DNA from 2 places in the Cedecea sp. NFIX57 genome. Region 1 is predicted to be linked to the other one. Evidence: predicted binding sites of a transcription regulator. Region 1 holds the regulator's gene; the other holds the start of a gene.
What was found. The regulator LexA, encoded in region 1, represses DNA repair genes until DNA is damaged. The targets are predictions, from matches to a motif close to TNCTGTATGTACATACAGNA.
Positions count from the first base shown of each region.

Region 1 (4,334 bases):
TCAGACCGCGCACCATCTGCATGAAGCTCTCTTTTTCTTTGGTCGCACCGCGCAGCTCTTTCGCGTAGGTCCCCACTTCCATGACATGCTCGTAACCGATGTAGATCGGCACCAGAGTGATCGGGCGGGTGCCGCCGCGCAGCATGGCCTGAATCGTCATCGACAGCGTGCCGGTCTTAGGATCCAGCAAGCGGCCAGTACGGGAACGGCCACCCTCGACAAAATACTCAACGGAATAGCCGCGGCTGAACAGCTCGCCCAGGTATTCGCGGAACACCGTGGAGTAAAGCTTGTTGCCCTTGAAGGTACGGCGAATAAAGAACGCGCCCAGGCGGCGGAAAATCGGGCCGGCTGGCCAGAAGTTCAGGTTGATCCCGGCGGCGATGTGCGGCGGAACCAGCCCCTGGTGATAAAGCACGTAGGAAAGCAGCAGATAATCCATGTGGCTGCGGTGGCAGGGAACATAGACGATTTCGTGGCCGTCGTGGGCAAGCTGGCGCACGCGCTCGGCGTTATGCACGTTAATGCCCTGATAGAGGCGGTTCCAGGTTAAGCCTAAAACGCGGTCCGTCAGACGTACAGCTTCGTAGGAGAAGTTGGCGGCAATCTCTTCCATCAGGGCAACGGCGTTTTGCTGCGCTTTCTCATGGGAGATCTTCTTGCTGCGGGCTTCATCTTCTACCGCGCGGGCAATCGCTTTTGACGCCAGCAGCTTGTTAAAGAGATCCTGGCGAACCGGCAGGCGCGGGCCAACGGCGGCCAGACGCTGGCGGGCAAAGTGAGTGCGCGCCACGCGAGCCAGTTTTTGGGCGATAATCTTGTCCGTGCCGTGTTCGGTTGCCATACGGCGAAGCGAAACGGGCGGTGAGAAACGCACGAAGCTATCGCGACCCAGCCAGGAAACCGCAAAGAATTTCTGGACGCCGTTCAGCGTGCGTAAAGGCGGATTGATTTCCCCTTTTTCACGCCCTGGCGAGCGGCCGAACATCACGGAAACCGGCACCATCTGCACATCGAGATCGGGATTGCTGCGGTGCAGATCCAGATAATCGTGGAACAGTTTTACCGACTCTTCTTTTGGCGTGTAATAGGTGAAGACGCGCGGCCCGCCGTGGATAAACACGTAGCGCGGCAGCAGTACGCCGTCAATTTCCAGAGGTTCCAGCGGGTCGGGCAGATCGTGATCCAGACATTGGGCACGCAGCGTCAGTAAGTCTGCCTTAGAATTGTAGGGCAGGACGTACATGATGGGGCGTGAAGGGTCCAGACCGAGTTCGGTTTGTGGATCCGCCGGAATAGACTTGCTCTTTACCAGAACGCTTAATGGTAAATTCAGTAATTTGTAGTAAATTCTTGGCCAGCCTGACATAAATGATGTAAAGCCTCAGGTTAATAATGCAAATGCGCCGCAAGGATATCAGAAACTCTGGGGAATTTCTGTGGCGCTGCGATTTAGACTCAATGAGCATTGATGCTCAATCTTTAAAAAGGTTTCCTTGAATGGCGAATAATACCACCGGCATCACCCGCATTATTAAGGCTGCAGGCTACTCATGGAAGGGGCTCCGTGCGGCCTGGATCAACGAAGCTGCCTTTCGTCAGGAGGGCGTGGCTGCGGTTATCGCTATCGCCATCGCCTGCTGGCTGGATGTGGACCCCATCACGCGTATTTTACTGATTGGCTCGGTGGTTTTGGTGATGATTGTCGAAATCCTCAACAGCGCCATTGAAGCACTGGTTGACCGTGTTGGCACCGAGTACCACGAGCTTTCAGGGCGAGCCAAAGATATGGGTTCAGCCGCCGTATTGATAGCGATTATCCTTGCGGTTGCGACCTGGGCCACCTTGCTTTGGTCACATTTGCGATAGCTCTTCCAGAATAGTTTAAGTCGCTGGTTTTTTGCTTAATTTGTGGTTTCAAAATCGCCCGGGGCTGTATATACTCACAGCATGACTGTATAAACACCCAGGGGGCGGAATGAAAGCACTAACTACCAGGCAGCAAGAGGTGTTTGATCTCATTCGGGATCATATCAACCAGACCGGCATGCCACCTACGCGCGCCGAAATTGCACAACGTCTGGGGTTCCGTTCTCCAAACGCCGCGGAAGAGCATCTGAAAGCGCTGGCACGTAAAGGTGCCATTGAGATTGTTTCTGGCGCATCACGCGGCATTCGTCTGCTGGTTGAAGAAGAAAATGGCCTGCCGCTGGTGGGCCGTGTTGCAGCCGGTGAGCCGCTGCTGGCGCAGCAGCACATCGAAGGCCACTACCAGGTTGACCCTTCTCTGTTCAAACCGAATGCCGATTTCCTGCTGCGCGTCAGCGGCATGTCGATGAAAGATATCGGCATCATGGACGGTGATTTATTAGCGGTACACAAAACTCAGGACGTACGTAATGGCCAGGTCGTTGTCGCGCGTATCGACGATGAAGTGACCGTAAAACGCCTGAAAAAGCAGGGTAACACCGTGCACCTGCTGCCGGAAAACAGCGAATTCCAGCCTATTGTGGTCGATCTTCGCGAGCAGAGTTTTAGCATTGAAGGCCTGGCCGTCGGGGTTATCCGCAACGGTGAATGGCTGTAACGCCTCTTCCGGTGGTGCGGTAAATATGCCGTGCCACCTGCTTTAAATTCCCCTCTATTATCCTCTGGATCATTCCCATGCGATTCTTTTCGTCAACGGATGGTGCGCTGTGGCGGCTTGCGCTGCCGATGATTTTTTCCAACATTACCGTGCCGTTACTGGGCCTGGTCGATACCGCGGTCATTGGCCATCTTGATAGCCCAACCTATCTCGGCGGGGTCGCTATCGGTGCCACGGCGACCAGTTTCCTCTTTATGCTGCTGCTTTTTCTGCGCATGAGCACCACCGGGTTAACGGCACAGGCGTTTGGCGCGAACGATCCGCAGCGACTGGCGCGCGCGCTGGTTCAACCCCTGATGCTGGCGCTGATAGCCGGGCTGGCTATCGTGGTCCTGCGTTATCCACTGATCAACCTTGCGCTGCACGTTGTTGGCGGCAATGACGAGGTGCTGTATCAGGCAAGGCGCTTCCTGGAAATCCGCTGGCTGAGCGCCCCCGCATCGCTGGCTAACCTCGTGCTGTTAGGCTGGCTGCTGGGCGTTCAGTATGCGCGAGCGCCGGTCATTCTGTTGGTCGTCGGCAACCTGATTAATATCGTGCTCGATCTCTGGCTGGTGATGGGGCTGCACATGAACGTGCAGGGGGCGGCGCTGGCCACGGCGGTGTCCGAATATGCCACGTTTATCATCGGCCTAGTGATGGTGCGCAAAGTGATGAAGCTGCGGGGCATCAGTTGGGCTCGTCTTAAAACGGCCTGGCAGGGGGATTTGCGTAAGCTGCTGGCGCTTAATCGCGACATCATGCTGCGTTCGCTGCTGCTGCAAATCTGCTTTGCTTCTATCACCATTTTTGGTGCGCGTCTTGGCAGTGAAATTGTCGCCGTTAACGCCGTACTGATGACGCTGCTGACCTTCACCGCCTATGCGCTCGATGGCTTTGCTTACGCCGTGGAGGCCCATTCAGGGCAGGCTTACGGGGCGCGTAACCGTGGGCAGTTGCTCGAGGTTTGGGGGGCTGCGTGCAGGCAGGCGGGGCTGGTTGCGATAGCGTTTGCCGCTATTTATGCCTTTGCCGGGGAGCAAATTGTTGCCCTGCTTACCTCTCTGCCGGAGCTTCGTGTTCTGGCAAACCATTATCTTGCCTGGCAGGTTATTTTGCCGGTAGTGGGCGTTTGGTGCTACCTGCTGGATGGCATGTTTATCGGCGCGACACGGGGTGCCGAAATGCGAAACAGCATGGCGGTTGCGGCATTGGGTTTTGGCGTGACGATGCTTACGCTGCCTTTGTGGGGCAACCACGCCCTGTGGCTGTCGCTGGCGGTGTTTTTAGCCTTGCGCGGCCTGTCGCTTGGCGTCATCTGGCGACGCCACTGGCGCAATAACACCTGGTTCGCTGCATCGGGCAGCCATTGATCGCGCTGCCTGACGCTCGTTAACCCATCTTCTATCGTGCTGATTTCTCTTTTTTAAGGCGAGGAATTAGCATGTCATCGCTTTTAATGATGGTTAAAGATTCTGAGTTTTAAATTTAACTCAGAATCCTTGTCTACAATTACCTTTACATCCAGCAGACAGTGGGTGTGCTCCAGAAAGTCAGCATCCTGCAGCCCGGATGCACAAACCTAAACCGAACGATGAGGAGATGACGATGAATAAGGACGAAATCGGCGGTAACTGGAAGCAGTTCAAAGGTACGATCAAAGAGAAATGGGGTAAGCTGACCGATGACGATATGACCGTCATCGAAG
Region 1 covers NZ_FXAS01000011.1:39,534-43,867, forward strand. The annotation lists gene plsB (glycerol-3-phosphate 1-O-acyltransferase PlsB) at 1-1,369, opposite strand, end outside; gene B9Y90_RS11295 (diacylglycerol kinase) at 1,501-1,869, shown strand; gene lexA (transcriptional repressor LexA) at 1,979-2,587, shown strand; gene dinF (MATE family efflux transporter DinF) at 2,665-3,999, shown strand; gene B9Y90_RS11310 (CsbD family protein) at 4,235-4,334, shown strand, end outside.

Region 2 (4,334 bases), on a different contig from region 1:
TTTTATTCAGTACCTCTCCAGAAAGCTTGTTATGCCGGTTGTTCCTGAACTTGAAGAAGCAAATTACCTGCTGACACAAGCTATCGCAGATTATCTTTCAACTTCTGAACGCTACGATCTCGATGGGATACTGTTCACTTCTGCACAAAAGCCAAAGGAAAACACCGACCCATCTGTCAGGAATATTATCCTGTTTCATAAATCATCTGGGGTACTGAATGCAGACCGAAGGTACCGGGAAGCTGGCGTAGATCTGTATCAGCAAGATGCTGATATCTCATACTTTGCCCCAGAGATAACGACAACTCCCGAAGATTTCCGTCGTGAATTTAAAGCGCTCTCAAGTAAGAAAAATAGGGAAGATATACTTGAGTTAAAACTCGATGGCATAGAAATTCATAAAATAGAAGGTGTTGATTACTCAACATCAGAAACAACAGTCACGCACTATTTAACGGAAGGCGCGCAAAAGAAGTGATTTCGCATGCGAAATCTTTTGGTTGCAGATCATCGTATCGTAGCCACAGGGAGATCACTCCAGCGTGTAGTATAAGATGGTGAAAGCATTTCTCGTTTCATCTGCCAGTCAGGAGCGATGCCTCGTCCCGCAAACCACACTTTTCCCAGTCCGGAATGGTTAATACCGTCCACGACTTTCATCAGCTGGTTGCTGTTGCTTCTGGGCTGAATATCATCGAACAGGTTCAGCTGCGAAACCCCCGTAGGCGTGAAATCGTTGAGCATGCAACCCGCTTTTGCGTATCGATGCCCATTCACCCAGATCCGATCCAGGGCTTTCACCGCTGCGGCTATAATGTCCCTGGTATCCTGCATGGGAGTCAGTAGCTTCTCGCTGGCCACATTCCCGTAATACGGTTCGTTCACCGCGAACGGTGACGTTTTTACAAATACAGCAATATGTCTGCAGAACTGCCGCTCGGCACGCAGCTTTTCAGCTGCACGCTCAGCGTACTGACAGACTGCCTGCCGCATAGCTTCATACGTCGTGACACGCTCCCCAAATGACCGGCTGCAGACAATCTGCTGTTTCGGCGGGGGCGCTTCTTCCAGCGAAACACAGCTTTCTCCGTTGAGTTCCCGGACGGTTCTCTCCAGCACAACGCTGAAATTTTTCCTGATAAATACAGGGTTCGCGCGCGCCAGCTGCAGTGCAGTGGTGATACCCATTGTACCCAGTTTCCTGGATATCCTGCGGCCAACTCCCCAGATTTCCTCTACCGGCTGCAGCGACAATAGTTTCTCTGTTCGCTTTGGCTTATCTGGCGTCAGGGCAAGCACCCCCCTGAACTGTGGCCACTCTTTGGACGCCCATTGTGCGCTTTTAGCCAGCGTTTTGGTCGGCCCCATCCCGACGCCGATTGTCAGCCCCGTTCCGGAACGCACGTGCTCGCGCAATAGCCGACCGAAGTCCTCAAAATCGATGCAGCGGTCTATGCCGCGAATGTCCAGAAACATCTCGTCGATGCTGTACTGCTCCACGCGTGGCGCCAGCTCCTCGAGATGAGACATAACCCTGTTCGACATAGACGCATAGAGCTCGTAATTGCTCGAGAACGTGATGACCGGCTCCGGGAATTGTACCGTCTTCAGCTGGAACCAGGGGACGCCCATTTTAATACCCAGCAGTTTCGCTTCGGCACTGCGCGCGATGACGCAACCATCATTGTTACTGAGCACCACAACGGGCCTGTTACGCAGGTCAGGACGAAATACTTTTTCACAGCTAGCGTAGAAGCTGTTGACGTCAGCCAAAGCGAACATCAGTTACTACCCCGCGTCTTGTGTATGAATGCCGTCACCACGCCGAATATCTGCAGTTCTTCCGGATAGAGGGTGGGGTAGGCGGGATTCATCGGCAGCAGGGCAATACGGGGCTTAAGCTGCAGGCGTTTAACGGTGAACTCGCCATCTGTTTCCGCGATGACAATATCCCCCTGCATGGGTTTTTCAGCTTTGTCGACAACCATTAAATCACCGGAGTGCAGGCCCATATCTTTCATCGAATCACCAATGGCCCGGACAAAGTAGGTCGCGCTGGGGCGACGGATACAGTAGGCATTCAGATCCAGTTCGTCTTCGGTATAGTCTGCGGCCGGTGACGGAAAACCTGCCGGGCAGCGCTCTGTGAAAAGCGGTGCGGTGGACAGTGCTGGCTCAGATGCGGGGGTGACAAAAAGGATCATGGCATACCTCTTAAAATGCCTGTTTTTATATACAGTATTATTTAAGATATTTCCCGTCCTGCAAGGAGAATTTTACCTGCTCCTGGCATGTGGTTGTTCTGCCAGAAAAAACAGGTGCAGGGGTATCCACAGAAACGGTGCATAACCCTGTGAGTGGATGTCTGTATCTCACCGCCTGCTAAGTCAGTGGCTCAATAAGTTCCCGGCCCTGGTTCCCGGGATTGCCAACAGCCCGGCTGACGGGGTGCCATGTGAAATCTTCGGCGGAAAGGCTGCCCTCACGGGCAATGTCTTCCGCTTCTTTACCGGTTGTATTTTCGCTGAGCCATTGACGTGCGGCATCCGGTGAGTACACGAGCGGTCGCCGCTCGTGAATGTCCAGCAGTCCCTCATCCGCAGCTGCCGTGACGATCAGGAATCCTTCCTTGTCATTGCTGTTCTCAAAAGGTGGCTTCCCTATGGCCGCGAGCAGGAGTGGATTTCCGTCCTTACGGTAAATGAAAAACGGCTGTTTTACGCCGTTTTGCTGTTTCCACTCGAACCAGCCGTCGGCAAAAACAATGGCCCGTCCGTGCTCCCAGAGTGGCCTGAACATCCGGCTGCCGGCCGCAGTTTCACTTCGGGCGTTGATGAGAGCGGGTTTGTTCCACCACTCCGGGGCATATCCCCAGTGAACCGAATCGAGATGCAGCTGCGAGCGGCGTTCACTCAGCAGCAATACCCGGGTTCCGGGCGCTACGTTGTAGCGGCCGACGGGCTCCGGATCATACGGAATATCCCGTTCTGCTTCTTCTCCGAGAAAGGCCAGGTACTCATCGCGGGAGTTGTATTGCGTAAACCGACCGCACATTGTGTTTCTCCGCTGTGGATCTGTAATCAGATCAGGGTTCACCTCAGTTCTGAACATAGGCCGTATTTCAGGTTCCTGCCATCGTGTGGCCGCCGTGCCGCTACTGTAGCCGGGTGGCGGCTGATGCAAGGGAAGCGTAAACGCCGTCACCTTCACCCGGTCGCAGTTTATTTCAAAGGCATTATTCGCTGTCTTCCCGTCGTTCTCCGGCTCAATATTCGCCGTCAAACCGTCCAGCCAGCTCCTGCTTTTTACTGCGCTGCGGCTTCGGTGATGCCCTTGCATCTTCCGCTGGTCACCCGGCTGTTGTATCGGCACGGCGCAAGCAGCGTCGCATTTAAGTAAGGAGAAATGATTATGTCCCGTCTGATTTTGGGTGACTGTGTACAGGTAATGGCTGGCTTCCCGGAGAAGGCTGTCGATCTCATACTGACTGACCCACCCTATCTCGTTGGTTTTCGCGACCGTCAGGGGCGCACCATTGCCGGCGATAAAACGGATGAATGGCTGCAACCTGCCTGCCATGAGATGTATCGCGTACTGAAAAAAGACGCGCTGATGGTGAGTTTCTACGGCTGGAACCGTGTCGATCGCTTTATGGCTGCGTGGAAGAATGCCGGATTCAGCGTGGTCGGCCATCTGGTGTTCACCAAAACCTACACATCGAAGTCCGCTTACGTCGGCTATCGCCACGAGTGCGCTTATATCCTTGCCAAAGGCCGTCCGGCTCTGCCGCAAAACCCGCTACCGGACGTGCTGGGCTGGAAGTATTCCGGTAATCGCCATCACCCGACGGAGAAGCCGGTGACCAGCCTGCAACCGCTGATTGAGTCTTTCACACATCCCGGCGCGATTGTCATGGACCCCTTTGCGGGCTCCGGCTCCACCTGCGTGGCGGCGCTTCAGGCGGGTCGCCGTTACATCGGGATTGAACTGCTGCCGCAGTACCACCGGGCCGGGCAACAGCGGCTGGCCGCCGTCTTGCGTGCCATGCAGTATCCGGCCGCTAACGATGAGTTTCCGGAGGCCGCGTGAAGAATTATCAGGGCCATGAAGCCCTGCGTGACGACCTGACGGAGTTGTCCGGCACCATGAGCGACCTGCGCCTGCACATCCGGGCGCTGGAAGTGAAATATCACGCCGGAAGTCCTGCGCTGGTTGATGCCCTGGCCGCTGATTTCCTGCGCAACCTCAACGAGCAGTATCTGAGTGTTTACATGCGCGTGCTGGCGTTCAGCGACTGTTTTCACGACTGACGGCGACCGGGCGGTGTTCCGCCC
Region 2 covers NZ_FXAS01000058.1:2,141-6,474, reverse strand. The annotation lists gene B9Y90_RS24625 (RES family NAD+ phosphorylase) at 1-478, shown strand, start outside; gene B9Y90_RS24620 (Y-family DNA polymerase) at 508-1,782, opposite strand; gene umuD (translesion error-prone DNA polymerase V autoproteolytic subunit) at 1,782-2,204, opposite strand; gene B9Y90_RS24610 (SOS response-associated peptidase family protein) at 2,383-3,054, opposite strand; gene B9Y90_RS24605 (DNA methylase) at 3,412-4,089, shown strand; gene B9Y90_RS24600 (hypothetical protein) at 4,086-4,310, shown strand.
Region 2: the regulator LexA is predicted to act here: its motif matches at 2,222-2,241, upstream of umuD (translesion error-prone DNA polymerase V autoproteolytic subunit).